Regions from separate parts of the Desulfofundulus sp. TPOSR genome, predicted to be linked through region 4. Evidence: riboswitches for the same ligand, from Rfam matches in the RefSeq annotation. Region 4 holds a riboswitch; each other region holds the start of a gene.
The links. A riboswitch is a leader RNA that binds a small molecule or an ion and turns the genes downstream of it on or off. The one in region 4 is predicted to bind cyclic di-GMP.

Region 1: it holds a riboswitch for cyclic di-GMP, as region 4 does, so the genes downstream of both, G7K71_RS08890 (hypothetical protein) here and G7K71_RS03865 (ATP-binding protein) in region 4, are expected to answer to the same signal.
Region 2: it holds a riboswitch for cyclic di-GMP, as region 4 does, so the genes downstream of both, G7K71_RS12585 (type II secretion system F family protein) here and G7K71_RS03865 (ATP-binding protein) in region 4, are expected to answer to the same signal.
Region 3: it holds a riboswitch for cyclic di-GMP, as region 4 does, so the genes downstream of both, G7K71_RS03120 (HD-GYP domain-containing protein) here and G7K71_RS03865 (ATP-binding protein) in region 4, are expected to answer to the same signal.

Annotation. Positions count from the first base shown of each region.
Region 1 covers NZ_JAAOEF010000002.1:58,352-65,947, reverse strand. The annotation lists gene G7K71_RS08900 (peroxiredoxin) at 1-641, opposite strand, end outside; gene G7K71_RS08890 (hypothetical protein) at 1,291-1,797, opposite strand; cyclic di-GMP riboswitch class I at 1,927-1,990, opposite strand; gene G7K71_RS08885 (hypothetical protein) at 2,055-2,285, opposite strand; gene G7K71_RS08880 (class I SAM-dependent methyltransferase) at 2,333-2,938, opposite strand; gene G7K71_RS08875 (ASCH domain-containing protein) at 3,581-3,856, opposite strand; gene G7K71_RS08870 (PadR family transcriptional regulator) at 4,436-4,786, shown strand; gene G7K71_RS08865 (hypothetical protein) at 4,783-5,904, shown strand; partial or broken gene G7K71_RS08860 (transposase) at 5,978-6,283, shown strand; gene G7K71_RS19850 (type I restriction endonuclease) at 6,376-6,537, opposite strand; gene G7K71_RS08850 (type I restriction endonuclease) at 6,643-6,930, opposite strand; gene G7K71_RS08845 (hypothetical protein) at 7,145-7,444, opposite strand; gene G7K71_RS19845 (hypothetical protein) at 7,588-7,596, opposite strand, start outside.
Region 2 covers NZ_JAAOEF010000003.1:358,092-365,687, reverse strand. The annotation lists gene G7K71_RS12605 (prepilin-type N-terminal cleavage/methylation domain-containing protein) at 1-28, opposite strand, end outside; gene G7K71_RS12600 (prepilin-type N-terminal cleavage/methylation domain-containing protein) at 268-909, opposite strand; gene G7K71_RS12595 (prepilin-type N-terminal cleavage/methylation domain-containing protein) at 1,060-1,635, opposite strand; gene G7K71_RS12590 (prepilin-type N-terminal cleavage/methylation domain-containing protein) at 1,793-2,350, opposite strand; gene G7K71_RS12585 (type II secretion system F family protein) at 2,481-3,800, opposite strand; cyclic di-GMP riboswitch class I at 3,768-3,859, opposite strand; gene G7K71_RS12580 (type IV pilus twitching motility protein PilT) at 3,929-5,014, opposite strand; gene G7K71_RS12575 (GspE/PulE family protein) at 5,040-6,737, opposite strand; gene G7K71_RS12570 (A24 family peptidase) at 6,740-7,501, opposite strand.
Region 3 covers NZ_JAAOEF010000001.1:593,891-601,486, reverse strand. The annotation lists gene rfbD (dTDP-4-dehydrorhamnose reductase) at 1-255, shown strand, start outside; gene rfbB (dTDP-glucose 4,6-dehydratase) at 273-1,328, shown strand; gene G7K71_RS03125 (YkgJ family cysteine cluster protein) at 1,517-2,155, shown strand; cyclic di-GMP riboswitch class I at 2,300-2,390, shown strand; gene G7K71_RS03120 (HD-GYP domain-containing protein) at 2,487-3,119, shown strand; gene G7K71_RS03115 (hypothetical protein) at 3,185-3,553, shown strand; gene G7K71_RS03110 (ATPase domain-containing protein) at 3,557-4,960, shown strand; partial or broken gene G7K71_RS03105 (diguanylate cyclase) at 4,957-6,231, shown strand; gene G7K71_RS03100 (ferrous iron transporter B) at 6,403-7,596, opposite strand, start outside.
Region 4 covers NZ_JAAOEF010000001.1:764,093-771,688, forward strand. The annotation lists gene G7K71_RS03845 (DUF342 domain-containing protein) at 1-1,693, opposite strand, end outside; gene G7K71_RS03850 (STAS domain-containing protein) at 1,711-2,022, opposite strand; gene G7K71_RS03855 (PP2C family protein-serine/threonine phosphatase) at 2,012-2,737, opposite strand; gene G7K71_RS03860 (STAS domain-containing protein) at 2,745-3,065, opposite strand; gene G7K71_RS03865 (ATP-binding protein) at 3,083-4,327, opposite strand; cyclic di-GMP riboswitch class I at 4,546-4,631, opposite strand; tRNA gene G7K71_RS03870 (tRNA-Thr) at 5,239-5,313, opposite strand; gene G7K71_RS03875 (methylated-DNA--[protein]-cysteine S-methyltransferase) at 5,336-5,923, opposite strand; gene G7K71_RS03880 (DMT family transporter) at 5,957-6,892, opposite strand; gene cysK (cysteine synthase A) at 7,072-7,596, opposite strand, start outside.

The sequences.
Region 1 (7,596 bases), on a different contig from region 4:
AACCACCAATCGTAGCAAGTGTACGTCTTCTGCCTTTCCCTGGCCGTCTGCTCGTCGGTGGGAGGCGGTATGATGACTGCATCCCCGATGAGCTCGTTCTGCGGCCAGTCCGCCGGCATGGCCGCCCCGTTGGCATCAGAGGTCTGCAAGGCCCTGACGATCCGCAAAATTTCGCCAATGTTGCGACCGACCTCCTGTGGATAATAGAGAATGACCCGGATGATCCCCTTGTCGTCTACCACGAAGACCGACCGCACTGTATTAGTCCCCTTGGCCGGGTGGATCATGCCGAGTTCAGCCGCGATCTGCCCGGTATCGGCAATTATGGGAAATGGAATTTCCACGCCCAGATTATCCTTGATCCACTCTGCCCACTTGATATGGGAAAACACCTGGTCTACGGAAAGGCCAATCAATTCGCAGTTGAGTTCCTTAAACTCCTGATGTTTCCTGGCGAAGGCCACAAACTCTGTGGTGCACACTGGAGTGAAATCGGCTGGATGGCTGAAGAGGATAAACCAGCGCCCTGCGTAGTCATGCGGCAGCGTCCGCTTTCCATGGGTGCTCTGAACTGTTAGCTCCGGAAAAGGCTCACCTATAAGAGGGGAGTATCGTTCCACTTTGTCCTGTAATTTTGCCACTGTCAAAACCTCCTTGTAATGATTTCAAATTTATATTTATTACAAATTATAATATTAACTCTTTCTCTTGTCAAGCTCATTTTCTGCAATGATTCGCATCAAACTCCGGGAACCGGCTAAAGAAAATTTGCCGTACTATAGAAAGCCCGGACTATTGAAACATTATCCCTTACCAGGAACAATGAAAAAAACAGTTCTTCCCTTTTATACCCAGCGTCCGGCCCACCGCTTCGGCGTACACCGCCGTGGCGATGGCGTGGTAGTACAGCGTTTCCTGCCAGGCCAGCATTTGAATGGCCAGTTGTTACAAAAAGAAAAAGCCGGATGCCCCGGAAAAGGGGCACCCGGCCCACGGAAAAATACCTGCCCACCGGCTTAACCACCGGATCTTTTGGCACCGGCTTGAGTACCGGCCCCGGAGCAGGCTGCGGCCCCGGTACGATTACCGTTCCTTCGGAGACTCCAGCTTCTGCCCGGGTACAAATTTCGAGGCTCTGGTGGCTTCAGCGGCTTGTACCCAGGCTTCTTCGGAAGTTCGGGCAGAAAAACACGATGCTACCCCCAAAAAAGAAGCCCGACATAAAGCCGGGTTGAAAAGGAAAGAAGGTGTTTTTAAAACTGGCTTATCCGTCCGCGCCCGCGTCTTCATTTAAGTACCGGCATTGCGCCCGGCCCCGCCGAAACGGTTTGGCCCTACCGTCGTACGGTTGACATTTGCCCTTATTCGCTCAGCCATGATCTGCTTGCACTGGTCGGCCTGCGCTTGTGTAATCCTGCCATCCTTAAGCAGTTGGTCGATTTGAGAGCTTCGCTGGCTGACTATAAAGTTGATCAGCTGTTCCTCACTTATACCTTTTTCGGCTGCAATCTCAACCAACGACTTGCCGGAGTGACGTGCAGTAATTAACGCAGATACATCCATTCCCAGGAACTGCGCCACCGACGTATTCATCGAGCCCGCTGCCCGCCCCAGAGCCGCACCAGCCATTATGCCTGCACCGGTGGTATTTGGTCCGGCTGCTTGCACATTATACTTACCTGCCCATGCTGGCGGACCGCCCGCAGCCATTGCTTTCCCGGCAGGTAACCCCGCCAAAAGCATTCCACTGAACAACCCTGCTGCACTTACCATTGTTATCCATTTTTTAATTTTCATGATTGGTCCCCCTTTCAGGTTAGCTTTACCAGAAATTATACCTGGCAGGATTTAAGAATTTGTGACTAAAATGTTACAAATTCGTTACAAAATTGAGCACTCGGTACACCCTTTTTCTGCCACACCTGTTCTTCCAACTTTAGGCCCCCTGGCTTTGCGCCCCCGGCTTTCGCCGGGTTTGCCTTTGGTGGGGACTCCTTTTAAATTTAGAATACGGCATGTGAAAAATATTGCGCGGGCTGGGCACAAGACACGGACTAGCGGGAAACCACCCGGGGCGAATGGAACCCACCGGATTTCCGTCTCGCGTAGACCACCCGGACCACGTGGCCGTAACAACTGTCCGCACCCATTACCCCAACATGGAAAACCATGACGCTGTTCGCTCCCAGCTCCCGGATGGCCTTAATATGGTGGTACACCTTGCCGTCCACGAAGGGGGAAGTGTGATACTCAACACATGATGCAAGCCCGGATGGTTGTTTCATTTCCCAGTTAATCCCAATGTATCAACCCATATCCAACTTAGCACAGTTTATGCAAAACGCCTTTTTCGCATTAGGCAAACCCAGGCTCTAGGCGGGTTTGGGCGGTTAGATCCAAAATGACTTGAAACGAGTGAAAGGATTTCGAAGTAGGGCTCTACAGAGTTAACAATATCTCTGGCAGTCCGCTGTGGTGGACCTGGGCCATCACGTTGCTCATCGGCGTTGCCAACAATACTCAACCATAAACCATCTTTTTCTAAATGAGCAGCTACATTTTCAGCAAAGCTCTTCCGCTCTTCATCCGAATTTAATGAATGAAAACAACCTCTATCAAACACAAAGCCAAATGGCGCCCCTTCAATTTTGTTCATAAGGAAGTCAATCACAATAAAGGTACATTTGACATTAGCTTTTGAAGCTTTCTCTATAGCCTTCTGTATTGCAATTTCCGAAGTATCAATACCTATCACATCGAAGTTTTTTTGGGAAAGCCATATGGAGTTATCGCCAGTTCCGCATCCAATATCCAGTGCTTTACAGGGTTTTATGGCCATCGCAGTCACAGTCTGAATAAGGTTGAAATCGGGTTTGCCAATATCCCAAGGAGTATCGCCTGTTTCATATCTTTTCTTGTAACGTTCCTCTATCGTCATTCTGTCTTCACCTCCTCCCTTCTGGTACCTGCTTAAATTTTACACGGCCTCAGCCAAAATTCCAATATTAACATCTCCCCCAAAGGCATTCCCTTTAAAGTTTTATCTAAATATTCAGCAGGAAACTTACATAAATTTAGTAGTTAGCACTTCAACAAGGAACCCCGAAAAACCTCTCCATTTATAGATTTTTTAAAGTTGAGAAACACCGGCAGCCACATCTTTCGCCTTTCTACACCTCGATTTTCCGGTAAAGTTCCGGAGCCATGCGGACAAGGAGGCGGCACAAAAACGCCTCCACCGCCAGGATGACTCCCAGAACCGCCAGAGAACCCGCCCACCAGGGCAGGTGAAAGGATAAAAACCGTCAAGGCGGTACCTGCCGCCAGGAGAACGCTTGCGCTCAACATGAAAAACAGTACGTTTAAGTTCCCCTGTATCGCTATCTGAGGAATTTCCCAGCCCAGGCTGGGCCGGATTAAATCAATCAGCAACCCGCCGGTGTTAATGACGTCCATTTCGGCAACGCTGAGCTAGCAAAAAAGCAACGGGTACTTTTTGTGGATTTTTGTCGAATTGTCCGGCAAACAGGGTCAAAAAAATTTGACCAGACACGGACGTTTGAAATACTAACCGTAAGCCTTACACCAGCTCAAACTCCACCATCCAAACATCAACATCCGGGTTCCAGAACCCGTATATCCGTTCGAACGCCTCCCGGTACCCCTCCACTGACGGGTAGCTTTCCTTCCAGGCGTCATCCTCCGTGATCTCGCCCAGCCGCTCCCGCCGGACGGCGGTCACCCTCACGTAAGTGAACGGTACCACCCGGTGATTTAACCTGCACTGGTAGACGGAGCCGGCATTCCACGAAGAACAAAAGGCCGGGTTTCCCCGAAAAGGACATCCGGCCCTCAAATACCGCCTCCCCACTGGCTGACTGCTGATCCTCCAATATCGGCTCCGGGTTAGGATACGCCAAGAGTACATATCTTCACCACTCCGTCGGATAAAGGAGCCGTGCTACCGGCGAAGTAAGCCGGTGATTTTCTGTAGTGCCGTTCGCATAAGTCGCTAAAACTGTGAGTAAAGAAGCACTAATTGTCCAATCTTAGGGGGTCAGCCCGCCCGTTCGCTGAGCATCATGCGGGCGATCCTTTATTTTCTTGCTCCTCAAGAGGGAAAACCTCCAGGAATTTGGCGCGGAGTGGATTTTGGGAACGTATCCAAACTTCAATCCAGACTCCATCATGACCCCGAACAATCACCGGATCAATGCAGTGGTCTACCCTTCGGGCTCAAAGCACCAAGTAAAGTTCGAATTCTCTTCGCCAGCCGCATCTGGAGTAATTCAACACAAACCCATTTTCATCCTCTGATGGTGTCACCCGTCAAGGGTGACATGAGGGGTCTTGCAATGCAAGGTTTTGAATGTTATAATGTCCCTGGCTATCTTGCAAAACAAGACATTTTGGTCAGGCAAAGAGGCGTAAATATATGGAAAAAAGAGGTTCACAACTGCTGAAAGGGGTACTTGATATGTGCCTCCTGGCTCTCATAAACGAAGAATCTTGTTATGGTTATGAAATGGTGCGCAAGATGCAACAACGGGGACTGGAACTGGTCAGCGAGGGTAGCATCTATCCCCTGTTAAGCCGGTTGGAAAAGGCCGGGTACATCGAGGGCTACCTGGTTTCCTCCCGGGAAGGCCCCAAACGAAAGTATTACCGGATACTTCCCGCCGGCCAGGAAAAGCTGCGGGTTTGGGCCGCCGAATGGCATTCTTTCGCGGGCGGAGTCGAGAAAGTACTGCGGGCCACCGGCCTTGAAAGGGGGAGCGAATTGTGAAAAATGATGAATATAATGATCGGCCGGACACCGTGAAGGAAGTCGTTGAAAGCTGTCAGGCATACTGGGTGTTGAGCGGGTTACCCCGCCAGCGCGTGAACGAGATGAAACTGGAACTGGAACAGCATCTGCGGGAGGCGCTTGCCGACGGAAAAACAGTCGAAGTCGTGGTGGGCGCAGATGTAAACGCCTTTGCTGCCGCCTGGATGAAAGAGGTACGCACATCAAAAACCTTGGGGGAACATATACTGGACTGGAGTTTCCTCCTCCTGCTCGCCGCCATGGTGGTCCTGCCGTGGCAGCATCTGGTATTCCGGACAACATCCTTTCCAGTTTACTGGGGTACGCTTGCTGCTATCGGTCTCATTATCCTGGGAACCAGGGTGTTATTAAAGCCCGGCCTTCTGTCCGGCGCTTTGTTTCGCAGTCCCCAGCAGTGGCGGAAAATCCTGGCGATCAGCATCTTTTGGGTCTTTATAACAGCCATTTCAGTTTTCATCTGGTTCCATATGCTTTCCGGCCGGCAGCCGGTCCTTTTTTACTGGCCCTGGCCGGCGACGGTAGTGCTGGTACTGCTGGCCGGCATCGTCTCCTGGATCGCTTTCCGGCGGGACCCGACACGCCCCCTGCCGTTTGAAGAAGAAGAAAATGAGATCGCTGCGCAAGAGACAACTTCGTCCTTTTCCGGGAAATGCAAGCGCATCTGGATCAGTGTCGGCCCCTACGTCATGGTGTGGGGTGTAATCGCCGACATGTACCTTATTGGCAGGGAGTTTAGTAGAGAGATAGATATGCTTGTACTATTATTCTGGCTGATTGTCGTTCCGGCCAGCCTTCGTTCGGGCAATTTGACCCGAAAGCTGACCCTGCCTATACTGCCCTTTATCGGGTTTGCCGTTACATACCACCTATCCGGCATAATCCCTTGGGACAACCGGGGTGAACTCCTCGATATTCTTATAATACCTTTACTTATATTGTTGACGGCTGGAACATATTGGTTTCTTCGCAGGAAAATGCGGCTGCTTTTCTGGACCTATCTTATTATAACTATTTTCTCTATGGCCGCTGCTATTTTAGGATGGCTGGGAATTGTGCCGTGGTTGATATCAATTTAACAGGAATTCGGCAAGTAAAACCAAAGAATCCAGTAATGGCGGGCCTTGCAGCCGAGATTTAGTGAAAGAAATGGAAGAGGTCCGGCGTTGGTACAACAAGCGCGCCAATGTGGAGAACAAGATCGACGAGCTGACCCACCTTCGGTGGGTGCCCCCCGGTCTTGGCCTTGACCAGAACAGCCAGCACGCTATGGTAAAGAATAAGGTTTTCATGTGGATCAAGGTCCTGGCCTGCAACCTGGTGAACTGGTTCCGGCAGGCACTGTTGCCGGAAAACACGGCCCGGACCGAGGTATCCACCATCAGGAGACGCATCATCAACATACCGGCTAACATTGTGGGCAGCGGCCGATACCGGCATATCAGGCTGGCACCCAATCGCTGATTGGAACAGGTTATCTGCTTCGGGATAGCAAAGTCAAGAAAGTCCGCAAGAGATTTACTCCATCAATAATTTGGTATGATGTCTCTCTAATTTTCCCATGACGTCCGCTTATAGTTCTGAAGCTGCCGGAATGCCCCTTTGATGGTCGCGGTCGCGTCCGCCGGGTTCTTAAGCTCGATTACCCCCAGCGGCAGGCCGTTTACGAAAACTACGATGTCCGCCCGCCGGTTGTATTCGCCAGTCACCACCGTAACTGGTTTACTGCCAACCAGTCGTTATTCTCCGGGTCCGCAAAATCAAAAAGCCGGGCAAAATCGCCCTGCCGCTCCCCTCCGGGCCGACCACCCCCACCTTCACCCCGTCCCACAGCATCCGGTGAAAGCGCCGGTTGTTCTCGGCCAAATTGGGCGAATCAGCTCCTGCCGCAGCGCATCTTCCATCGCTTCGTCCGACAGGTGCGGGTTGAGCCGCGCCAGCGCCTCCCGCAAGCGCCCCACCAGCACCACGTCCCGGAACGAACCCCGCTCCGGCCGTTCCCCGCCCGGGCTGATCTCCGGCCTAAACGCCGTCTCGTAGCCGAGCTCAGCTAACCACTGGAGCGCCGCCTGTTCGATGAGGGACTCGTTGATTGTAGGAATCACCGTGAAACTCAGCCTCCCCTTAGTAGGAGCAAGTTTAATTTAACAAGACAAGAATTTGTAAAAAACTATTTTTTTCACAAACTCCGAATTTAATAATAGTAGCTCATCTGCCAAGCGTAGAAGGAGTAACAGTGCCGCCCGGCGGGACGGCATCAGCCTTTCAGGCTGCTTTCATACTCCGCCTGCAGCTTTTTACTGGTCGCCCCCATAAAAATTAGATAATAGTACGCTTTTCCTCTTCCGGCGTGCCATTCGCCGCGTTGATGAGCGCGGCGTCCGTAAAGCCCGGCCAGTAGGCGAAAAGCTCGTCCCAGGCCACGGCGCCGTGATCACCGAAGGTAAAGTCCTCGGTCAGGGGCCCAATGCTCTCCACCACCTGATCAAGGCCGCTGCCGTCAGGCCGCACCAGCCACAGGCTGGCCTTGTTTTCACCGTCCAGGCGTGCAAAAAGAATGTACCGACCGGTGATTTCGGATCGACCTACCTCACGTTTTCCTTTCGAATATAAATTCACAATGTACATCTTAGTGTTTGGTTTACGCAGCCAAAAATAAGGCTCTCTTTGAAAGAATTATAGTTATTGTACCTCCTCCACAGGTCAAATCCAAATTTGAGTGCTAAAAACTGGGGCTGTCCCTTTCCTGCTTTCCGCAGTTGTTACAGCTG
Region 2 (7,596 bases), on a different contig from region 4:
GGCGCAAGTTTGATAAACTATTTACCACCGCTTCACCTGCTTCCAAAAGAATATTGGCACCACATAACTGCTACTTCACCGCCAATAAAACACATACAGCGAGTTTCGTCCAGGGGGGGGCCGCGTGATTCCAGCGCCAAGACGCACTGGCGGTAGTTAAAACATTGTATTACCTTTTAACACTCAATGTACCTCTGCCATGAAGGCGTTGGAAAAATTGTTACGGCCAGGAACCGACAATGACGATGACCACCTGAAAGCTCCTTTTCATTGCGTGGCCACCACCACCTGAAGAAAGCCTTGGCCAGTCCCACTATCCGGGTAACCAAAGTTACCACCATTCTGGTAAAACACATAGCCCCTGGATAGATCACCATCATCCAGGATCCTATCAATCGCCTCCAGCGATGCACGGGGAATGCGGCCGTAATCCTCCAGCGTTACGATTCCCGCCTTGCTTACCGTTGTGCCTGCTCCCGGCACAGGATAATCCCGCCAGTAATTCCAGGTGTAGACGTCACCCCAGGGATGCTGTGACGGCCACCTTTCAAGATACGGTCCGTTCCAGGCATCCAGGTTTCCTCCATAACCAACATTGGGGTTATCCGTTTGCCACGAGCTGTCAGGCTTGCGAACGAATCCGGGATCGCTTCCATTCTGCAAAGGCTCACCGGGAGGATGCCCTTTAGACCCGGGAAAATCCCCCACATCGGCATAGTAGGCCATTGCCGCGCTTCCGATCGCTCGAAGATCCGAAACCGCCCTGGAAACCTTGCCCTTCTCTATAGCCCTGAACGCATTAGGGGTAATGATGGCCGCCAGCACCCCGATGATGGCGATGACTACCAGAAGCTCCACCAGGGTGAAGCCGCGCTGGTTGTTCAGTTTTTTCCTTAGATTATGAAACATTTTAAATGCACCCTGCATTTTCTGTTCGTTTAAGCTGGGTGACCCCTGCAAAAATGCCAGCAAAGGTACAATTCAAGCAGGTCGAAGTCAGGACGGCGGTAAGTTAAGCAACCCGCTGCTGTCCTGGCCTTATCGTTGTTGTTCCACCGCTTAGTAAATCCAGTTGGTAATCTTTAAGGTTACTTTGTGCAAACTGGGATTAACATCATCTTGCCCCTTATAATAAACTTCAAAGGGACTCAGTTCCGCCAGCTTGTCGGCGCTGGCCCCGGGGATTTCATGAATAGTTACGAAAATTCCCTGTCCGGGCCAGCACTCATAGTCGTACCTGCCTCCCCAGGCGGTCTTCTTGGTTAGGGGGAAATCCAGGTAAGGTCCCTGCCAGCGGGAATTAAGTCTATCTCGATATTCCTGCTCCGTCAAGCCCATAGCCGCGATTGTATCAGCCCTATAAGTAACAGTGTTCGGGTTTACTCCCAGGCCGGGATCCTGGTGCCAGGGGTCCGGGTCAGCCGGGAAGAAACCCACATCGGCATAAAAGGCCAGCACCGCCGACTTTAAGGCGGTCATATCCTGAATTGTTCTGGAAATTTTGGACTTCTCCACTGCTCTAAAAGCATTGGGGGCGATGATGGCGGCTAAAATGCCGATGATGGCGATGACCACCAGAAGCTCCACCAGGGTGAAGCCGCGCTGGTTGCGGCGCAGGCTCTTCAAATCAAACATCAATGGCTCACATCCTCTCCCGGAAAAAGAGGATCCGGTTTACTACCTCATCCCCGCCGAAACGGGGCACACAGTGATTTCCGGTCAGGAACGTGTCCTGCCGGTGCCCTCCGGCGCCGGCAGGACACGTGTAAAACGGACCTCGCGACATAGCTTCTTATTCATCTTTGGAAATCAGGATATAAACTGTATTCCCTTCACTAGGAACGTATACCACATCAGCACCAAGGTCACTTTTCAACTTAGCTGCCGCATCTTTGGGCGATGAACCTACACCTGGAACCTTGTCTAACTCAAGCCACCTAAAGTTTGTACCTGTTCCCCAAGTATGGTTATTTGGAATCTGCGTACCACTTGTAGCACTATTTTTATACGTATACGTCCCGCCCCACGGGTTCTTGCTCGGCCACCGTTCAAGGTAGGGGCCATTCCAGCCAAAATTAGAAGGTGGATTTTCCCATTCACTGGCATTCACTAAGCCCGGATCCTCACCCGCACTGTCCGAAGAAGGTGCCCAAAGTCCCGTATCCGTATACGCATTCAGCGCCGCCGCTTTAATTGCCTTGTAATCCGCCTCTGCCGCCGCCACCTTACCCTTTTCAATGGCCTTGAAGGCGTTGGGGGCGATGATGGCGGCCAGGATGCCGATGATGGCGATGACCACCAGAAGCTCCACCAGGGTGAAGCCGCGGTTGTTCCTGAGTTTTTTGCGCATAGTTTTTTCCTCCCCCAAAAGTAGTGTCTTAATAAAACAAGAAACAAGGGTTGTCAATTAAATAATTGACCTGGAAAAGGTGCCTAAACGGCCGGTTAGAGTATGTAAGAACACCTTTGAAACCACCGCCCTACTTCCCCAGCCCCTGCATCATGCTGGTGAACATGGGCAGGAGCACCGAAAGGACGATGAACCCCACTATGCCGCCCAGGAAGACAATCAGCACCGGCTCCAGCACGCTGGAGAGGCGGCCCACGGTGATGTTCACTTCCTGGTCGTAAAAGGCGCCGATGCGGACCAGCAGCGCGTCCAGGCTGCCGGTTTCTTCCCCCACGGCAATCATGCGGATGACCAGCGGGGGGAAGATGCCGCTTTCTTCCAGGGGGCCGGCCAGGCCCTGCCCCTCCCGCACGCTCTCCTGCGCCCTGGCCACGCCGGCCGCCACCACCTGGTTGCCGGCGGTTTTCTTCACCACTTCCAGGGCCTGGATGATGGGCACCCCGCCTTTGAGCATGGCGGCCAGGGTTCGGGCAAAGCGGGCAATGATGATTTTTTTCAGCACCGGCCCGAATACGGGCATTTTCAGGACCAGGCGGTCCCACATCTCCCGGCCCCGGGGTGAGGCCCGCAGGCGCTGGAAGCCGAAAGCCGCCGCCAGTGGAAACAGCGGGAGGATGTACCAGTAGCGCCCCACCAGGCGGCTGGCTCCCATCACCACCCGGGTGGGCAGGGGCAGGGGCACACCCAGGTTCTGGATGGTGTTGATGATGGGGGGCAGGACGAAGGTGAGCACGAAGGTAAGGATGACCACGGCAAAGCCCAGGACCATGGTGGGGTAGGTGAGGGCCGACTTCACCTTTTCCCTCACCTCGTGTTCCCTCTCAAAATGGCCGGCCAGGCTCTCCAGCACCTCGTCCAGCACGCCGCCCACTTCCCCGGCCTCCACCATGCTGATGAAGATCTCGGGGAAGACCGAGGGGTAGGCGCCGAAGGATTCGGCCAGGGAGTGTCCCTGCTCCAGGCGGGCGGTCACCCCGCGCACCACCTCTTTGAGCACCCGGCCCTCCACCTGCAGCTCCAGGATGCGCATGGCCCCCACCAGGGGTACGCCGGCGCTGACCAGGGTGGAAAGCTGGCGGCAGAAGAGGGCCAGCTCCCTCAGCCTGACCCCACGCCGGAATGAAGGCAGCCGCATAGTCAGGTTGACGCCCCCCCGCACGGCCCGGATCTGCACGGGGATGAGCCGCTGGCCCTGCAGTATCCTGGCCGCCTCCCTTGGTCCGCTGGCTTCCAGCCGGCCGGAAACCACCTTGCCGGTTAAGTCCCGGGCCCGATAGGCATAGACGGGCAAAGCTCCCCTCACCACCTCCCGGAAATAAAAATCCAGGCGACGCGCCTGGAAGTACGTGCCGGAAAGTTCGGCAGCCCGGCTGCCATGGCGGCCTTGCATGCCGCTTTAGGCCCGCGGCTTTGCGCCCCTGCCTTTCGGCAGGTTTGCCTTTTTTCGCTTTGCCGCACTCTTCCTGAAAACTATCTTAAACGGGAGCCGCCCTGCCAGTCAATAACCAGCTGGTTGTTTTAAATCATTTTTAACAAATTTTCGGCATCAGCCGCCCGGGCCAGGGCCTCTTCCCTGCCGATCACCCCTGTACGGACGAGGTTTCTTAAAGCCATATCCAGGGTCTGCATGCCGTACCTGGCCCCGGTCTGCAGGTGGGAGATAATCTGGTGGGTCTTCCCCTCCCGGATGAGGTTGCGGATGGCCGGCGTAGCCACCAGGATTTCCAGCGCCGCCACCCTGCCGGGACGGTCCCTGCGGGGCAGCAACTGCTGGGCAATCACTCCTTCCAGGGCGCCGGCCAGCTGCAGCCGGACCTGCTGCTGCTGGTGGGGCGGGAAAACGTCGATGATGCGGTCAATGGTCTGGGCTGCGCTGGTGGTGTGCAGGGTGGCCAGCACCAGGTGACCGGTTTCGGCGGCGGTGATGGCCGTGGCGATGGTCTCCAGGTCCCGCATCTCCCCCACCAGGATGACGTCGGGGTCTTCCCGCAGGGCCGCGCGCAGGGCGGCGGCAAAAGAAAGGGAGTCCCGGCCGATTTCCCGCTGGTTGACCAGGCTCTTCTTGTGCCGGTGGACGTACTCGATGGGGTCTTCCAGGGTGATGATGTGCAGGCGGCTCTCGCTGTTGATGAAGTCGATCATGGCCGCCAGGGTGGTGGACTTGCCGCTGCCCGTGGGCCCGGTAACCAGCACCAGGCCCCGGGGCCGCCTGGCCAGGTGGGCCACCACCTCGGGCAGGCCCAGTTCATCGAAGGTGGGGATGCGCTCCGGGATGAGGCGGATGGCCAGGGCCACCGTGCCGCGCTGCTTGAAGGCGTTCACGCGGAAGCGGCCCACTCCCGGGATGGCGTAAGACAGGTCGCTCTCGCCCACCTGCATGAACTGCTGGAACCGGTCCCCGGGGATCAGCTGGCGGGCCAGGGCCTCGGTATCCCCGGCGGTGAGGACGGGCAGATCATCCACCCCCGGCACGGCCCGGGCGCCCAGCTCGTCGGCCGCAAAAAGCTTCCCGTGAACCCGGAAGACGGGCGGACGGCCGACAGTAAGGTGGACGTCGGAAGCTTTCAGCTCGAAGGCCAGCTTTAAAAGTTCATCGGCATGCATTCCGCCGCAGCACCTTCCTTTTCCGTCACCACTCATTATAGGCCACGCGCATCACTTCCGCTATGGAGGTGATCCCCTGCCGGGCCTTGTCTATTCCATCTTCTTTCAGGGTGACCATTCCCTCGGCCACCGCCTTTTCTTTGATCACATCGGCAGAAGCTTTTTTATTTACCAGCTCCCTGATGGCCCGGGTCACAGGCAGCACCTCCTGGATGCTCGTCCGCCCCTGGTAACCGGTGTGGTTGCAGTGGTGGCAGCCGGCGGCCCGGTAAAGGGTCACCGGCTCACCGGGCGGCAGGCCCATGAAAATCCTCTCCGGCGCATCTTCCGGGAGCTGGTAGGGCTCCCGGCAGCGGGGACAGAGCAGGCGCACCAGGCGCTGGGAAACCACGCCCACCACCGAGGAGGCCACCAGGAAGGGCTCCACCCCCATATCGATGAGGCGGGTCAGGGCACCCGCGGCGTCGTTGGTGTGCAGACTGCTGAGCACCAGGTGGCCGGTGGTAGCCGCCCTCACCGCGATCTGGGCCGTCTCCCCGTCCCTTATTTCCCCCACCATGATGATGTCCGGGTCCTGGCGGAGGATGGAGCGCAGGCCGGCGGCAAAGGTAAGCCCGGCTTTCACGTTGATCTGGGTCTGGTTGATCCCCCGCAGGAGGTACTCCACCGGGTCCTCTATGGTCACAATATTGCGCTCCGGGGAATTCAACTGGGCCAGTACCGCGTACAGGGTGGTGGTCTTGCCGCTGCCGGTGGGCCCGGTGACCAGGATCATGCCGGAAGTGCGATGGATTACCTCTGTAAAACGCTCCAGGTTGTAGCGGTGGAATCCCAGCCGGTCAATGGGCAGGATCCGCCCGCTCTTAAGCAGCAAACGCAGGACCACCTTTTCCCCGTGGACCGTAGGCAGGGTGGATACCCTCACATCTATTTCCTGTTCTCCGTACTTAACCTGAAACCGGCCGTCCTGGGGGAGGCGCTTTTCGGCAATGTCCAGGCCGGCCAGGATTTTGATCCTGGTAGTAAGGTTGGAGCGGATATGCCGGGGCAGAGTAAGGGCTTCCCTCAATAACCCATCCACCCGGTAACGCACCAGCACCCGGTCCTCCTGTGGTTCAATATGAATGTCGCTGGCCTTTTCCGCCACCGCCTGGGCAATGATGGTGTTGACCAGGCGCACCACCGGTGCTTCCTCCGGGGGCACCTCATCCCCCGCCGCCAGGGTGAGGGTCTGGATTTCCCGCTCCTCCGGGGCGGCCGGCTGGCCGAAGGCCTGCTCCACAAAGGTAAGGCCGAATACCTTCTGGAGGACGGCGTCGATTTCCTCTTCCCGGGCCAGCACCGGTTCCACTTCCAGCCCGCTGGCCAGGCGGATGTCGTCCAGGGCAACCAGGTTCAGGGGGTCGGACATGGCCACGATCAGCCGCCGTCCCTCTTTTTTCACGGGCACCACCTTATGCCGGCGCAGGACGGCCTCGGGGAGAGATTTGATCAGCACGGGGTCGACTTTGTCCATCAGGGTAATCTGGGGAATGCCCAGCTGCATTTCCAGGGTATTCAGGATGTCCTGCTCCGTGACCAGGCCCAGGTTGATGAGAACCCGGCCCAGGCGCTCCCCGGTCTGCTTTTGCACCTCGAGCGCCTGGTTCAACTGCTCCCGGGTAATCAACCCGGTTTGCAGAAGGAGGTCCCCCAGGCGCTTTCTGGTGTAAACGGCGGCCATTTTCAACCACCCCACAGGTTCAGATACCAGGAAATAAGCTTATCCCCTGTCAACGCGGCCAGCATGGCCCCTGATGAAAGAAACGGGCCGAAGGGGATGGCCGTTTTAAGGGTTCTCCCCGTCCTGAGCGCCCATAAAACCCCCACAACCGCACCCAGCAAAAACGCCAGGAACAGGGCCACCAGGGTCTCCTGCCAGCCCAGGTACCATCCGATGGCAAAGGCCAGCTTCACGTCCCCACCGCCCATGCCGCCCCGCGAAAACAGGGCCACGATCAACAATATTCCGCCCCCCAGCACAGAGCCTATGAGGCCGTCTTTGAGAGCCTCCGCACCCTGGAGGGCGGCCAGAGGTATGCCGGCGGCCAGGGCAAACAGGGTGAGCCGGTCGGGGATGATGCGGTGGTCGAGGTCAATGAAGCTGGCCGCCACGAGGACGGAAAACAGGACCAGCAGGCCGGCAGTATGAACGTGCAGGCCGTGTTCCCGGGCAATCAGCAGGAAACCGGCCCCGGTCAAAAGCTCCACCAGGGGGTAGCGGGGGGAAATCGCCACGCTGCAACGACGGCACCGGCCCCGCAGGAAAAAATAGCTCACCACGGGAATTAAATCCAGAGGTCCCAGGCGTGCGCCGCAGGCCGGGCAGTGGGAGGGAGGCGCCAGCAGGGACATCCCCCGGGGCAGGCGGTAAATGCATACGTTTAAAAAGCTGCCGATACAAAGGCCGAGGAGGAAAGAAAAGAACCAGAACCAGGCCAGCGGCAAGTGACAATCTCTCCCTCAAAAATAGTCGTCGGTCGTCAGTCGTCGGGATAGTCGGAATCCGCTTTAGGCGAATTCCAGATTGAACTTGCTTGATC
Region 3 (7,596 bases), 170 kb from region 4:
GGCCGGTACGGCACCTACCACGTCACCAACAGCGGCAGCACCACCTGGTACGAATTTGCGGCGGCAATATTCAAACTGGCCGGCCTGGAGGTGGAACTGGCCCCCTGCTCCACGGCGGAGTTTCCCCGCCCGGCCAGAAGACCGCTCTATTCGGTGCTGGACCCGTTTCCCTTGAAGGAAACCACCGGCTACCTGCTCCCGCCGTGGGCAGACGCCCTGGAAAGGTACCTGTCGGAAAGACAAAAAATAACTTAAAAGGAGCAATGTGATCAATGAAACTGCTGGTTACCGGCGGAGCCGGATTCATCGGCTCCAACTTCATCCGCTATATCCTGCAGGCCCGCCCCGGGGTTACGGTCATCAACCTGGATAAGCTCACCTATGCGGGCAACCTGGAAAACCTGGCCGATCTTGCGGACCACCCCCGCCATGCGTTCATCCACGGTGACATCTGTAACCGCCGCCTGGTGGGGGAGATTTTTTCCCGCGGCGTGGACGCGGTGATCAACTTTGCCGCCGAGTCCCACGTGGACCGCAGCATTATGGACGCCTCGCCCTTCATCGAGACCAACGTGCGGGGCACCCAGGTGCTTCTGGACGCGGCCGCGGAATACTGGAAGGAGAGGTTTGGCGGGCGGGCGGTTGCCGGGTCTGAAAGGCCCGTGATCTTCGTCCAGGTCTCCACCGACGAGGTTTACGGCTCCCTGGGGCCAAAGGGGCGCTTTACGGAGGAGAGCCCTTTAAAGCCTTCCAGCCCCTACTCTGCCAGCAAGGCCGCCGCCGACCTTCTGGCCCTGGCCTATCACCACACCCACGGCCTGCCGGTGGTTATCACCCGCTGTTCCAATAACTACGGTCCCTACCAGTTTCCGGAAAAGCTCATCCCCCTCATGATCACCAGCGCCCTGGAGGATAAACCCCTGCCCGTGTACGGCGACGGCTTGAACGTGCGGGACTGGCTGCACGTGGAGGACCACTGCCGGGCGCTGGAGCTGGTTCTCTTCCGGGGGAGGCCCGGGGAGATCTACAACATCGGCGGCCATGGGGAGCGCACCAACCTGGAAGTGGTGCGGGTAATCTTGAAACTTCTGGGTAAGCCGGAAAGCCTTATTCGTTTTGTCAAAGACCGGCCCGGCCACGACCGCCGCTATGCCATCGACCCCTCGAAGATCACCCGGGAGCTGGGCTGGCGGCCCCGGCACACCTTCGAGGAGGGGCTGGCGGCAACAGTAGAGTGGTACAAACAAAACCGCTCCTGGTGGGAGCGGATAAAGTCCGGTGCTTACCGGGAGTATTATCAGAAGATGTACGGGGCAATAAATGCTTGAAGCAATTTTTCTCTGCGGGTATACCCGGCGCCTAATACCATTGCCAGGGCTGCGGAGGTAATTATCGCCCGCACGGCCCGGGATTGGCACCGGCGCCACCCGAGGGGTATGGGGATGGGGAGTCATCGAGGTTCAGCTGGGTGAATACCTGGAAGAAGACTACATCGTGCGCTTCGACGAGAAAGAAGGTGCAAAACATTAACAGGGATGGCTGTATACGGTGCGGCACCTGCTGCCTGAAGGGCGGGCCGGTCCTCCACCACGAGGACAAAGGCATACTGCTGGCCGGGCATGTGGGATACCAGCACCTGGTAACCATCAGGAAGGGTGAACCGGCCTATGACCCTGTCCTTGACACCGTTAGGCCGGTGGAACGGGAACTGGTCAAGATGCGCGGGAAGGAGAAAGAATGGTCCTGCTGCTTTTTTGATGAAAAAAGCTCATCGTGCACCATTTACGAGCACCGCCCGCTGGAATGCCGGCTGTTGAAGTGCTGGGATACCTCGGCACTGGAAGGCCTGGTTGGCAAAAACACCATCGTACGTGCCGATATTATCAATTCCCGGGACCCGATTACAAAGGTGATTGAGATGCATGAGCAGGAATGTCCCTACCAGGAGGTTGAAGAGTTGCTCTCCAGCCTTTCCCGGGGAACGGATAAATCGAAAACCCTGGCCAGACTGAATGAGCTTGTCCGGAAAGACCTGGCCATACGTTTTTTCGCCATAAAGGAATTGGGATTGCGGGAGGAGTTTGAACTTTTTATTTTCGGCCGCCCTTTATTTAAGGTGCTGAGTTCCCGGGGGATACCGGTTCGTTTGGCCTGAAACTTGATTTTCATCGCCCGGGCCGAGAAATTGGGAAGCAGGGCAGATGATGCTGTAGTTATATGTAGAATCAAGAAGGAAAGTTAACGGTAATGTTGAAATACCTCTTGAAAAAATATTGAAATACCTCCTGAAAATTCGCAACTTTCCGGAGGGCAAACCCGGCGAAAGCCGGGGACGCAAAGCCACAGGTCTAAAGTTCCCCGCGGGGAACCATGACGGCTGGGTTGCAAAGGGAGAAAGGAAGCCGCAGGGAAGCATAAAATTTTTCTCCCTGCGGCTTTTCATTTTCTAAAGAAATTTTTAGAATAAATTACGCTGAGGTGCTTCCATGAAATCCACATTTATCCATGCTGCCCGGGCGTTGATGAAATTACAGGAGGTCCGGTTTAAGGTAGCTTCCAATCATTCCTGGCGCGTGGCGGCCTATGCCGCTGCGCTCGCGAAGAAACTGGGTATGCCTGAAAAGGAACAGAATTGTATATACCTGGCCGGGTTACTCCACGACATAGGGAAGCTGGGCATATCCAGTTCTATCCTGCATAAGCCGGGTAAACTGACTGCCGCGGAGTGGGAGGAAATAAAAAAGCACCCTGTTTATAGTTATGAAATCATTTCGGCCATACCGGGGATGAAAGCCATCAGCCTTATGGTCCTTTACCATCATGAAAGATATGACGGTTGCGGGTATCCGGAAGGATTGGGGGGTGAGGCCATTCCCCTGGGGGCGCGAATTCTGGCCGTGGCTGATAGTTTTGATGCCATGACTTCGGATCGGGTTTACCGGCCCAGGATGTCTATAAAAATGGCCACAGAAGAGCTCTACCGCTGTGCTGGTACTCAATTCGACCCGCAGCTGGTGGAAGTGTTTTGCTGCCGGGTTGTGCCTGAGGGGATAAATCCTGAACTCTACCGGATCACTGGCAATGTTCCTGGAGGTGTGAAGCACTTGCGAAATAACTAACCGGGAAACCAGGCCTTATGTTCATACTGGAGCGGTAGCTTTTAGCTGAAATGGAGGGGGCTGTTGTGAGCGAAATCATCGAAAAACGGATCGGACACTATGAAACTTTGCTGAGGGAAATGTGGACAGCGTCGTCCAAGTACCTTGGTACGTTTTCCATGAATCTGCTGGTGGAAAGGGTCGTGTGGGAGGTCTCGCTGGAATACAAGGAGATAGAACTCCTGCAGTACGATCAAAATGGGATATCGTGCGCGAAGATGGCGGCCAGGTTGGAGGAAAACCCGGACCTGCCGGTCGAAGACATGTTTATGAAGTTTATCACCAGGTATGTGGAAATCCTGGCCAGGCTTCTCGGCCATGAAAGAGCGGAAGAGATTAGAAAGAAGCTGGACGAGGAGTTTGCCGGGGATCTTTCTGCTTCCAGGGGGGAATGAGAGATGGAGAGGTTGATAACGGGCATAAAAAATCTCGATTATATTCTCGGCGGCGGCATACCCGCTTATTCACTGAACATCATTTCTGGTTCTCCGGGCAGTGGAAAGACGATATTCGTCCAGAACATCATATTTAACAATGCCAGGAACGGCCTCAAGAGCCTGTACCTGACCACTATATCGGAATCACAGCTGAAGATGGTGAGGCATCTACAAGGTTTTGAGTTCTTCTCGGATGACCTGCTGGGAGACAGGGTTATTTACGGGGATCTGGGGGCCGTCCTGCGCAGTCAGGGCGCGAGCGAGGGCCTGGATTACCTGACTCGAATGATCAAAGAACATTTGCCAAACATAGTTGTAATCGATAGTGTCAAGGTTATAAGGGACCTCTTCCCGGACGAGAAAACCTTCAGGGCCTTTGTTTTTGAGCTGGCTGCCGTTCTATCGATATGGGAGATCACTGCGTTTCTCGTCGGCGAGTACGAAGAACAGGAGTTGACGCGCCTGAGCGAGTTTGCCATCGCCGATGGGATTTTTCACCTTTACGGGCAGGAGGAAAAGCGGTTTCAAAAAAGGTACATGCGCGTCCTGAAGATGAGGGGGACCAGTTTTCAGCATGGGGAACATTTGTTTCAAATTGGTCCTGTGGGGATAGAAGTGTACCCAAGGATGAGACCGGAGGGTGAAGAACTCCGGTACGATGTCAAGCTGGGGCGAAAGGAATTCGGGATCTGTGGACTGGACGAAATGTTGTACGGTGGGTTGCTGGAAGGGACTATCACCCTCATTTCCGGTGCCACAGGTACGGGCAAGACGATGTTTGCCCTTAAGTTCTTGCTGGAAGGGGCTGAGAAAGGCGAAAAGGGGGTATTCCTTTCTTTTGAAGAGCCTGTAGACCAACTTCAGAATACTGCCCGCTATCTGGGCTGGGAGATAGATAAATATCTGGCAGAGGGCCAGCTGGAGATCAAGTTTATTTCCCCCGTAGAACTGGACGTGGATAAACACGCTTTCGAGATACTGGACATGATTGGGGAAAAAAAGGTGGAAAGGTTTGTCATCGACAGCATCTCCTCTTTTGAAAGCAGCGTTACCGATATGCAAAAGTACAGGGATTATCTCTGGGCGATAGGACAACAACTCAGGAGGCGGCACGTAACCACTATTTTTACGGTGCTCAACGAAGACCTCTTTTCGCCCCTGGTGGTATCCAGAGCGCAATTATCCCTGATCACCGATAATATAATCATACTGCGATACGTGGAGGATAATTCCAGCATCAGAAAAGTTCTTGGAATCCTAAAAACCCGTGGAAGCAACCACGACAACTCCCTGAGGGAGTACGAGATCTCTCCAGAGGGGATAAACGTTCTCGGCAGGTTGGCCAAAGCAGACATGCTAAAATGAGGTGTTACTTAGTGCACACGAACCTTTTACTCAGCGTCCCGGTAAGGTACTGGCAGGATTTTCAAGATACGCTGGCCAGGGCCACGAACGCGAACATCTACATCTTTGACGCGAACGGCGCCCCTTTTTCCCGGTTCAGTTTACCGGCTGAATTATGCCAGGAGGTGAATAAAGGGAGGGAGCTCCATAACGAAAAGTGCATCGATTTTTATAAGCTTGCCTGCGGTTCGTTAGAAGAGGAAGACACGATTACCTGTCCTTATGGACTTAAGCTCTGCGCGTACCGTCTGGGCAGCTATGCCCAGAGGATAGGTTATCTCATGGTTGCCCCTTCCAGACACACGACCCTGGTGGAACGCGAGGAAGAGATTGCTTTCATCACGAAAGCACACAATGTTTACCGGACGATCAACGAGGTTTTCAGCGCCATTTTAGAAAAGAACCTGTTAGGGTTGCGTAGACTGGAGTTGAACAGCATCTACGAGATCAGCCGCCTCATGACCTCGATCGTTGAGCTGGACAGGGTTCTGGAACTTATAACTAATTCGTTGATCATAATTTATCAAGCCGACTTGTGCTTTGTCGGCCTCAGGGAAGGTGATAAAATCAGGGTGGCCCAGGGCAAAGGCGTTAACGGCAGCCAGTTGATCGGGAAGGAATGGCCCCTGGTCCACCCGTTGATTGAGCGGATTTTTTCAAAAGTTGAGCCGTCTTCTTTGAGTATTGAGGAGCTTAAGGTTTTACCGGGCTTTACCGGTACAGAGGTTGCTCCCGGAACTGAAATCATGGTTTATCCCCTCTGGACCGCCCTGGGAATTGTCGGGTTGCTGGGTATAGCGGCCCCTGTTTCCCTGGGTGACAGCGGCAGTAAAAACCTGCAGATATATATAAACTTCGCCGCGGTAGCCCTGGCCAATGCGACTCTCATACGCCGCCTGGAAAGAGAAGCCGAAACCGACTACCTGACCGGTTTCCTTAACAGGCGCGTTCTGTGGGATGTGCTGGCTGCCGAGCTCCAGAGGGCAGCGAGGTATGGTTACCACCTGTCGGTTATTTTCCTGGATATAGATGACTTCAAGGCTTATAACGACACTTTTGGGCACCTGGCCGGCGATGTGGTGCTGCAGAAGACGGCAGAGTTAATAAAAAACTCCATCAGGACTACGGATATTGCGTGCCGTTACGGGGGTGAAGAGTTTATAATCATTCTCCCGGGGACAAAAGGGGGAGATGCTGCGAAAGTGGCAGAAAGAATACGTAAATCTATCGAGACTTACCCTTTCCCGCACCGCCGGATTACGGCAAGCCTGGGTGTGGCCCAGGCGAAAAAAAAACGATTCTGCCGACTCGCTGCTTGCAAGAGCGGATCAAGCCTGCTATCAGGCAAAGGAACGAGGGAAAAACCACCTCTGCCTGGACCCATCGTAACACTGTTTGTGAAGTTATACCAGCCCCAGCGCCCGCACCGCCTGCGCCACCGCGAAGCAGACCAGGCAGGCTACGGCCAGGGGGATGGCGGCCGCCCAGAACATCCATTTCAGGCTCTTTGTTTCCCGCTGGATGGTGAACAGCGTGGTGCCGCAGGGAAAGTGCAGCAGGGAAAAGAGCATGGTGCACAATGCGGTCAGCCACGTCCAGCCGTGCCCATGAACCAGAATGTTTTGCAGAACGGTTAAGCTGTCTATTTCCACCATAGTTCCAGCGGATAAGTAGCCCATAAGGAGAATGGGCAGGACAATTTCATTGGCCGGCAGGCCCAGGATGAAGGCCAGCAGGATGAAGCCGTCCAGACCCAGGGCCCGCCCTAGGGGTTCCAGCAAACCCGCTCCCCGGGCAAGCAGGCTCTGTCCTTCAAAGGAGATATTGGCCAGGACCCATATCAGGGCTCCCGCCGGGGCGGCTACAGTTACGGCCCGGGCCAGGACGAAGATCGTGCGGTCCAGTACGGAGCGGACCAGCACCCGGCCCACCTGGGGCGGGCGCAGTGGCGGCAGTTCCAGGGTGAAGGTGGTAGGCACCCCTTTAAGGATGGTTCTTGAAAGGAGCCACGAGGTAAGCAGGGTTATCAATATCCCCGCCAGAATAAGCCCTGCTACGGTAAAGGAAGCGGCCAGAGAGTTGAAACCCGGGGCTGCCGCCGGGCCAACGAATATGGAGGCCAGGGCTATCAGGGTGGGAAAACGGCCGTTGCAGGGGACGAAGTTATTGGTCAGGATGGCGATCAATCTTTCCCGGGGAGATTCAATAATACGGCAGGCCATTACGCCGGCTGCATTGCAGCCGAATCCCATGCTCATGGTTAGCACTTGCTTACCCTGGGTGCCGGCCATCTTAAATAAAGGGTCGATATTGAAAGCCACCCGGGGTAGGTAGCCCAGTTCTTCCAGCAGGGCGAAGATAGGGAAAAAGATGGCCATGGGAGGCAGCATCACCGATACCACCCAGGCTGCGGTGCGGTAGACGCCCGTAACCACCAGCCCGTGCAGCCAGGATGGAGCGTCCAGCCACACAAAGACTTCCAATAGCCGCTTCTCCCCCCAGAACAAGGCCTTTGCCAGTAACTGAGAAGGGTAATTGGCTCCCACCAGGGTTATCCAGAAAGCCAGCCCCAGGAGCAGGAACATAATCGGGAAGCC
Region 4 (7,596 bases):
CCACCCTCGTGGTGGCCCCACCTCTGGACCCCAGCTCTCCCACATGCACATCCCCGCCAGCCTGTATCTCGCCACCGCGAAATACCCCGGATACAGTCACTCTCTTGCCAGCCTGGATCCGGGAATTATAACAACCACTCCCCACCACCCGGACATCGCCGGTAGCTACTACGGTGGAATTGTGGACACTTGACGCCACCACATCACTTTCTGCAGACGGCGGGGACGCAAAGGCCTGTTCCCATTCCCCGGCTCGCCGGGCCAATATTTCGAGTTCCCGGAGGTCACGCACGGCCAGAGGGGAACGAACCAGCGCCCGTTCGACTTCCCGGACAAACTCTTCCAGGCCTTCAGCGACCATTCCCGGAGGCATGTTTTTAACCTGTTTCTTGAAGGTATTGGCGGCAGCGGGAAGGTGGCTAAACTTCCCCTCCAGCAGTAGCTTTACCAGGGGGCCGATGCCGCGTTTAAGATCGCCCTGCTTGAACGCCGGGTGACCCAGTAACTGCCGGATAGCCATGGTCATCTCCTGCAAACCGGTCGCCAGGGTATGAACCTGTGGCAACATTCCTTGCAGGAAAGCAGGAACTCCTCCTGCGATTACCACCGATGACAGGATATTCATCCTGATCACGACGGACCCCGTGGCTTGAACCCTCGCGCCGGAGACCAACCCTCCCACCCTGACATTCCCGCCCGCTTCTACCACCATCCCTTCTGCCACATTTCCAGCAATCAGGATATCTCCTTTGAAGACAATGTTACCTGAAGCAAGGTCTACGTCACCAGCATGCACCAGTTCAGGCAATACGCTTACTCTCACCAGGTCGCGCCAGCGGGAAGCCACAGGACGTCCAGCCCGGGCCGCTACGGCCCGTTCACCATCCCTGGTAAGCACCGCTCCTTCGCCTACCGAAAGGATGAAGTCCCGGGGCGACGGCGGCACAATTACCTCACCCTTGACGCTGGTGCCGGGACGACCCGGCTCAGGCGGGTGTTTGACAGCCAGGACGTCTCCCGCCTCCACCGAAGTAAAAACATAGCGTTCCCGGAAATCCACCGCTTCGTCTTCCCCCGCCAGTACCGGCACCTTGGAAATAGAGGAAAAAAGCAATTCTACCCGGCCGTCTTTTCCCGATTCTGCAGGAATACCCCGGGCGATAACCACCTCCTCTTCAACACAGGATGCAACACCGCGAGAACATGCTTCCCAGTCTACGCCATAGTTAATCCCCAACCGGGACAACTCCCGCAATAGTTCGTCCTTAGTGAGTGGTGGAAAACGTTCTTCCCGTTCCACTACCTTCAGTTGCAGTACCCTGGCAGGCGGGAGATCCGGCAGTTCCCGATGAACTACCACCGCAGGGCGCGTTCGCAATATCGCTTGTAGACCATCGGAAGAAACGGATACAGACCAGCTCCCTTCTCTACGCTCTTCCACCGTTTCCACCCGCACCGTATCCTTCATGGATACGGGGGTGGGTTGAGTGCACTCCCGGCCGTTAACAATCAGCCTTACCCCCGGACAAGGTACCACCACCGGGTAAGGTCCCTCCGGCCGGTGCCGGACAACAAGGCGCCCCTGTTTCACAAAAGCATATGGACCCACCGATTCTCCATCCGGAAAAGCATTGTCCACTTTACTCGCTGTTGCTGCGGGGGAGCCCCGGATAGTCTCTTCTTTATATTTCATAAGGAACCCACCTCCTGCTAAGCGTTGGGATTTGTCTTAAGAGCTTCCAGTACTTGAAAAAAACCTATTACTTCCAGGTCTTCTCGAATAAAATCGGGGATACGAACAATTCTCAAGGTACGCCCCTGCTTGTACAGGTGTCTGACCTGACTCAGGAGCATTCCCACCCCGGAAGAGTCTATGAACCGAAGTCCCTGCAGATCTATCTCCACCACTTCTTCCGTCCGTCGCTGAATTTCCTGTTGCAACTGCTCCACGTTGCTGAAATCCAGTTCGCCTTCCACCTCCAGGATTACCATCTCTTTCTTTTGCCGGACTCTAATCTCCACCCCTTTCACCTCCCTTTCCCGTCACCTTCATAACAACCAGTGTCACGTCATCCTTTTGGGAAAAACCGCGGGTAAATGTCTCCAGGTCAGATAAAATGTTTTGTTTCATCCTGTCTGCATCAGCACCATTCTGAAGGCGAACTATCTCCTTCAATCGTTCCTGCCCGTACCTTTGCTCGCCCGGGCCACAGGCCTCCACAAGTCCATCGGTATACAGCACCACCGCATCTCCGTCGGCAAGAAAAAATTCCTCCACCCCTGACCCGAGGTAATCTTCCAGCAGGCCCAGGGCGACTCCCCGGCACCGGGCCACTTTCACCTTGCCGTCAGATAGAAGGAGGGGAGGGTGGTGCCCTGCATTGACACAGGAGAGGCGTCCAGCTATCCCGTCGTAACACAGCAGGCATAGGGTGGCAAAAGCCCCGCATTTCCGCAGTTCATCCCCTCCCACCCTGTTTAACCGGCGCACCACCTCCAGAGGATGGGGATTAATCCTGATACACTCCCGGAGCATATGGCGGATTGTTTCCATCAGCCGGGCCGCATGGAATCCTTTACCCATTACGTCTCCGATGACGGCAAACACGGTTCTCTCGTCGCAGGAAATAAACTCAAAAAAATCCCCCCCGACCTGTTCGGCAGGCAGGCTACACCCACTAACTTCCAACCCGTAAGCCCTTAGTATTTTTCCATTCCCTGTAATCACTTCTCCCATCCTGCTCCTACCTCTCTTCTCCGCCCGGAGCGGTGTTTTGCGCCAGGAGCCTGTCCAACCCTACCAGCCGCATCACCTCCGCCACATCAGGTTGCGGCCTCAAAATCAGCATCTGGCCCCCTTTTTGCCGCCAGTCGTTGCTAATGTCCAGCAAACTTTTCAAACCGGTGGAATCAACGAAAGAAACGCCCGACAGGTCAACTTCCAGCGTGTGTTCTCCCACTTTCCCAACAACTTCTTGCAACTGCGCTACTGTTTCCACGTCCAATTCACCGTTCAGCACCAGCCGGCACACCCCCCTGTCAACGTAAACATCTACTTTCAGCAACAAAATCACCCCCTCTTTCATTGGTCTTGTCCGGTTTTAATGCCGAAGTCCAGGGCCAGGGCGGTACCTGACGGTCCTGTATTAAGGTAGAGGTGGTCCGCATAGTAGAGCATCAGGGTAAATCCACACCCCAGGGAATTCTTGGTTGAATAATGTTGCATCAGCGTTGCCCGGGCCAATTCGCTGGTTTTGATTCCCGGACCCCGGTCCTGAACGATAATCCTGACGGTGTCCCCTGACTGCCTGGCTTGCCAGCAACCGCCCCCTGCATGTTTGAGAGCATTGGCCAGCGCCTCTGTCAAGCACAAGGCAATCGCGTGCTGCCTGCGGCTGTCGAGAACAGGCAAGGCTTCCCGCATTGCCCGGCGGGCTTCCGGAATGTCATGGGTCTGCCGGACCTCACCCCTGGCCAGTTCCGTCCCTTCTGAGATCACTTTTTCCATTTCTCCACTATTCACCAGGTATAACCGGCCCCCCGTTACCGCCGCTATGGCCTCCCGGTAAGCCTGCATCTCCTGCTGGTGCATCTTTCTCTCCTTTTCAATCACCTCGGTGATGTCAAAGGCCAGCAGTCCACCGCTCCTGTGGTCGAAAGGCACGCCGTGAAGGTCAAACACCTTTTGCCCGTCAGCGCTAATGATCACCTCGCGGCGGTGTTCGGCCTTGCGGATAGCCTGGCGCATCAGTTTTTCCGCTTCTTCCATAGGCAGGTCCAGGTCAGCCTGGCCCGAAAGGTAGCAGAAGCGCCCTCCTTCATATTTCATCACCTTCCCCACCCTGAGAGCGTTAATTAGTTCGGATTTCTCCACCTCAGCCAGCAGTTTCTCCCTGACCAGGTCCTGAAGGTGCTCCGGCAAGTGCCGGGAAATCTCCTGTATTAGCTCGCCGGCGCTTCCGGCCAGCAACTGATACTCCTCCCTGCTAAGACGACGGGCAGTCCCCTGCTTCCGGTGGACACACAGGATATCAAAAACGTGGACGTTATTTTTCCCTTTGAACGGTACCCCGGCCACCTCGACCCACAAGTTTTCCTGCAGCCTGATTACATACCGGCCCGGAACAGGAGCTTCCGTTTCCAGCCCAAACTCCGTGGTATTTAACACCAGGATGCGGGCCGGATAATGCCTGCCATGCTCATCTTCCAGTAACACCCGGACAGGCGGCGAAGGCACCCGGCGAAGGGGGCTTAGCTGGACAAAATACTGGCACTCCACACAAGGACGGTCCGGTTCTTTCTTTGCGCACTCAAGACACCGTTGCATTTTTTCACCACCCTTCTGCCTTTCAGCCCCTCCCGGCCCCATGCCCTTTCAATTGCCACAATACTGCCAGCAAACGTCCCAGCCATTGGCTCTGTTAGAGTCGACCTCTATACCCCAAATGGGTAAACATACTTTTATAAGCAGGAACGGCAGCCTGACCAGGCTGCCGCAACAAAAACATCATTAAAAAGAAAACAGAAAACAATCAATACCTTTATCGCGGCAGCCTGGCAGTCATACCCTTTAGGGCTGCAGACCCATGGCTTTGCGCCCCACCCTTTCGAGTGGTTTGCCTTTAACACAATAAAGACAATAAAGTTTTTAATTTAACAGTGAAAAGGCTGATTCAACACCGCCAGAACACAGAAAATTTTCGACCAGCGAAAAATTCAGCCCCTGAAGATCCTGTTAGGTATGGGAAATATGATGAGAGAAAATACAAAACAGGCCCGTGTGGATAAGAACGGACATGACGTGCTCCGCCAGCAACCAGAAGGAGCAGAGAGGAATTATCTCGGTAGGCGATTTGGAGGGTAAGTAAGCAGGAAGTGGAAGCTTTTCTATACAAGCCCCGCCAAGAAAATGAGAGGTTTTGGTATTTATTGCATTTAATACCGAAGAGAACATGTGTTCTATCACAATGGTCCAACATTTTTATCTTCCCGATCATTCCTTTCGACTCCCTTTTTAACAAAAATTAGACATGAAATTCCGTTTAAATGCCATCATTCACCAGTTTTCGATGTAAACAAAATTCATAACCACCGGTACCAAAGCATGTCTGCGGACAAGATACCTGCACCCAAAAGTTAATATACGATATCCATTTTTATTTTCCCTTCTGAATGAAGCAAGACAATGTAATATAATAAACAATAAACGCCGCAAACCCTTGCGGCGTCTAGCTTTTTTGGAGCTGGTGGTCGGATTCGAACCGACGACCTGCGCATTACGAGTGCGCTGCTCTACCCCTGAGCCACACCAGCACTTTTCTGTTGTCTCATTCGACTAACCCGGCGCCTTACTTATATTAACGCAAACAGAGTCATTTGTCAATTGGTATCGCCCGGTGGGACCGGGTCGTACGCCTTCGAGCTGCAACAGCTGCAGTTTTAAGGGCAAACCGCCGCCAAAACCGCCGGGTGATCCATCCTGGCGGATTACCCGGTGGCAGGGGATGACCAGTGGAACCCGGTTGGCCCCCAAAGCCCCGCCCACGGCCCGGGCGGCCCGGGGATTCCCGACGGCTGCCGCCACCTGCTGGTACGACCATAATTCACCGTACCCGATGTGCCGTACGAAACCCAGCACCCGGGCCACAAAGGGGGGGCACCAGGAAAGATCCACGGGAATATCCGTAAAGGAAACCGGCCGGCCCTGGAAATATTGATCCAACTTTTCTTCCAGGAGCGGAGGCCACCTTTTTAGCGCAGGCTCGCTGGTTTCATTAATTCTTACAGGCATTGGTTCATCCTGCAGGGCAGTCAGGGCTTCCTCCCGGCTTGGACGGGGAAATGTCAGGACCAGCAGCCCCTGCTTACCCCAGGCAGTACCAACCCAGCCCGCTTTGGTGGATAATAAATGAAGCCCATTCACAGAACGCCCCCCACAGCCGCAAAATAGAATAATCTATTTTTCTGCTGCCGCCCGGATAAAAATGGCCAGACCCGTGATAATAATCGCCCCGCCCACAAGCTGTAAGGGTGAAGGTACCTGGTGAAAAATGATATAAGCCAGAATGGTTGCCCCCACCGGCTCGCCAAGTATACTCACTGAGACCACGGCAGCCTTGACATAACGCAGGGCCCAGTTAAAAATGGTATGCCCGAAAATGGTGGGAACCAGGGCCAGGAGGAAAAACCACAGCCATGTGGAGGGCGGGTAAGGAAAAAAGGACAAACCGGTGAGCAGCGCACCCAGGAACAAAGTCACGGTACTGGCCCCGTAAACAACAAAAATGTACGGGAATAATGACAGGCGGTGCCGTAAACCGCGCCCGATCAATACATAGCCGGCAATAAAAATGGCCCCGGCAAAAGCCAGGATATCTCCCCAGAAAGCCTGCCCGCCGATCTGAAAATCACCCACACCCACAATAGTGCTGCCGGTTAAAGCCAGGGCTGCCCCCACAAGCCCCGTGCGGGCGATTTTTTCTTTAAAGATAAGGTAGCCACCTAAAACCACAAATAAGGGTTGCATGGTGACCAGCACGGTGGAGCTGGCAATGGATGTGTACTCAAGGGAAGTAATCCAGGCAGTGAAATGCAATGCCAGCAGCACGCCGGAAAGGCAGGCCAGCATTATGTCACGCCGGCCCATGGAGCGCAGTTCTTCCCGTCCCCTGGTCAGGGCAATGGGAGCAATCATGAGCACGGTAAACCCCAACCGGTAGAAGGCAATGACCAGAGGTGGAGCCATGGCGAGTTTGGTAAAGATGGAAGAAAAGGCGGCTCCCACCACCCCCACCAGGATGGCCAGGTAGGGATTGACAAAGGGGCGCTCCAGGCCGGTGGTTAATAAGCCTGAATCTTGTTGCAGCGGGCATTCAGATACCTTTGTGGGCATGTTCATTTGTCTCCTACTTTGAACGACCGGGCTGCCGTTTATATTCTATCGGTGAACGAGGAATTCCTGCAGGTTAAGTTAACTTCATCCGGCAAATCCGAAACTTATCCCCAGGATTATCTTTAAGTCAAATTTTGGGGGAAATCTGCTTAAAGCGGTACCCAATACGATTTTGTGCCTTATCCAAACAATTCAGTGGACAGGTAACGCTCCCCGGTGTCCGGGAGCAAAACCACCACGATCTTACCCCGGTTTTCCGGCCTGCCGGCCACCTGTAAAGCCGCCCAGACAGCCGCCCCCGCAGAAATACCCACCAGCAGGCCCTCCTCCCGGGCCAGGCGACGGGCGGTGTCCAGCGCATCTTCATCGGCCACCTTTATGATCTCGTCCAGCAAAGCCATATCTATTACTTCCGGTACAAAGCCCGCGCCGATGCCCTGAATTTTATGCGGGCCGGGCTTCCCGCCGGAAAGCACCGGTGAGGCGGCCGGTTCCACCGCCACCGCCCTCAGGGAGGGGCGGCGGGCTTTCAGAACGGAGGCCACCCCGGTAATGGTACCTCCAGTACCAACACCGGCCACAAAGAAATCCACTTCCCCTCCGGTATCCCGCCAGATTTCTTCGGCGGTTGTGGCCCGGTGGGCGGCCGGGTTGGCCGGGTTGGCAAATTGTTGTGGCATAAAGGCATTTGGATGGGAGGCCGC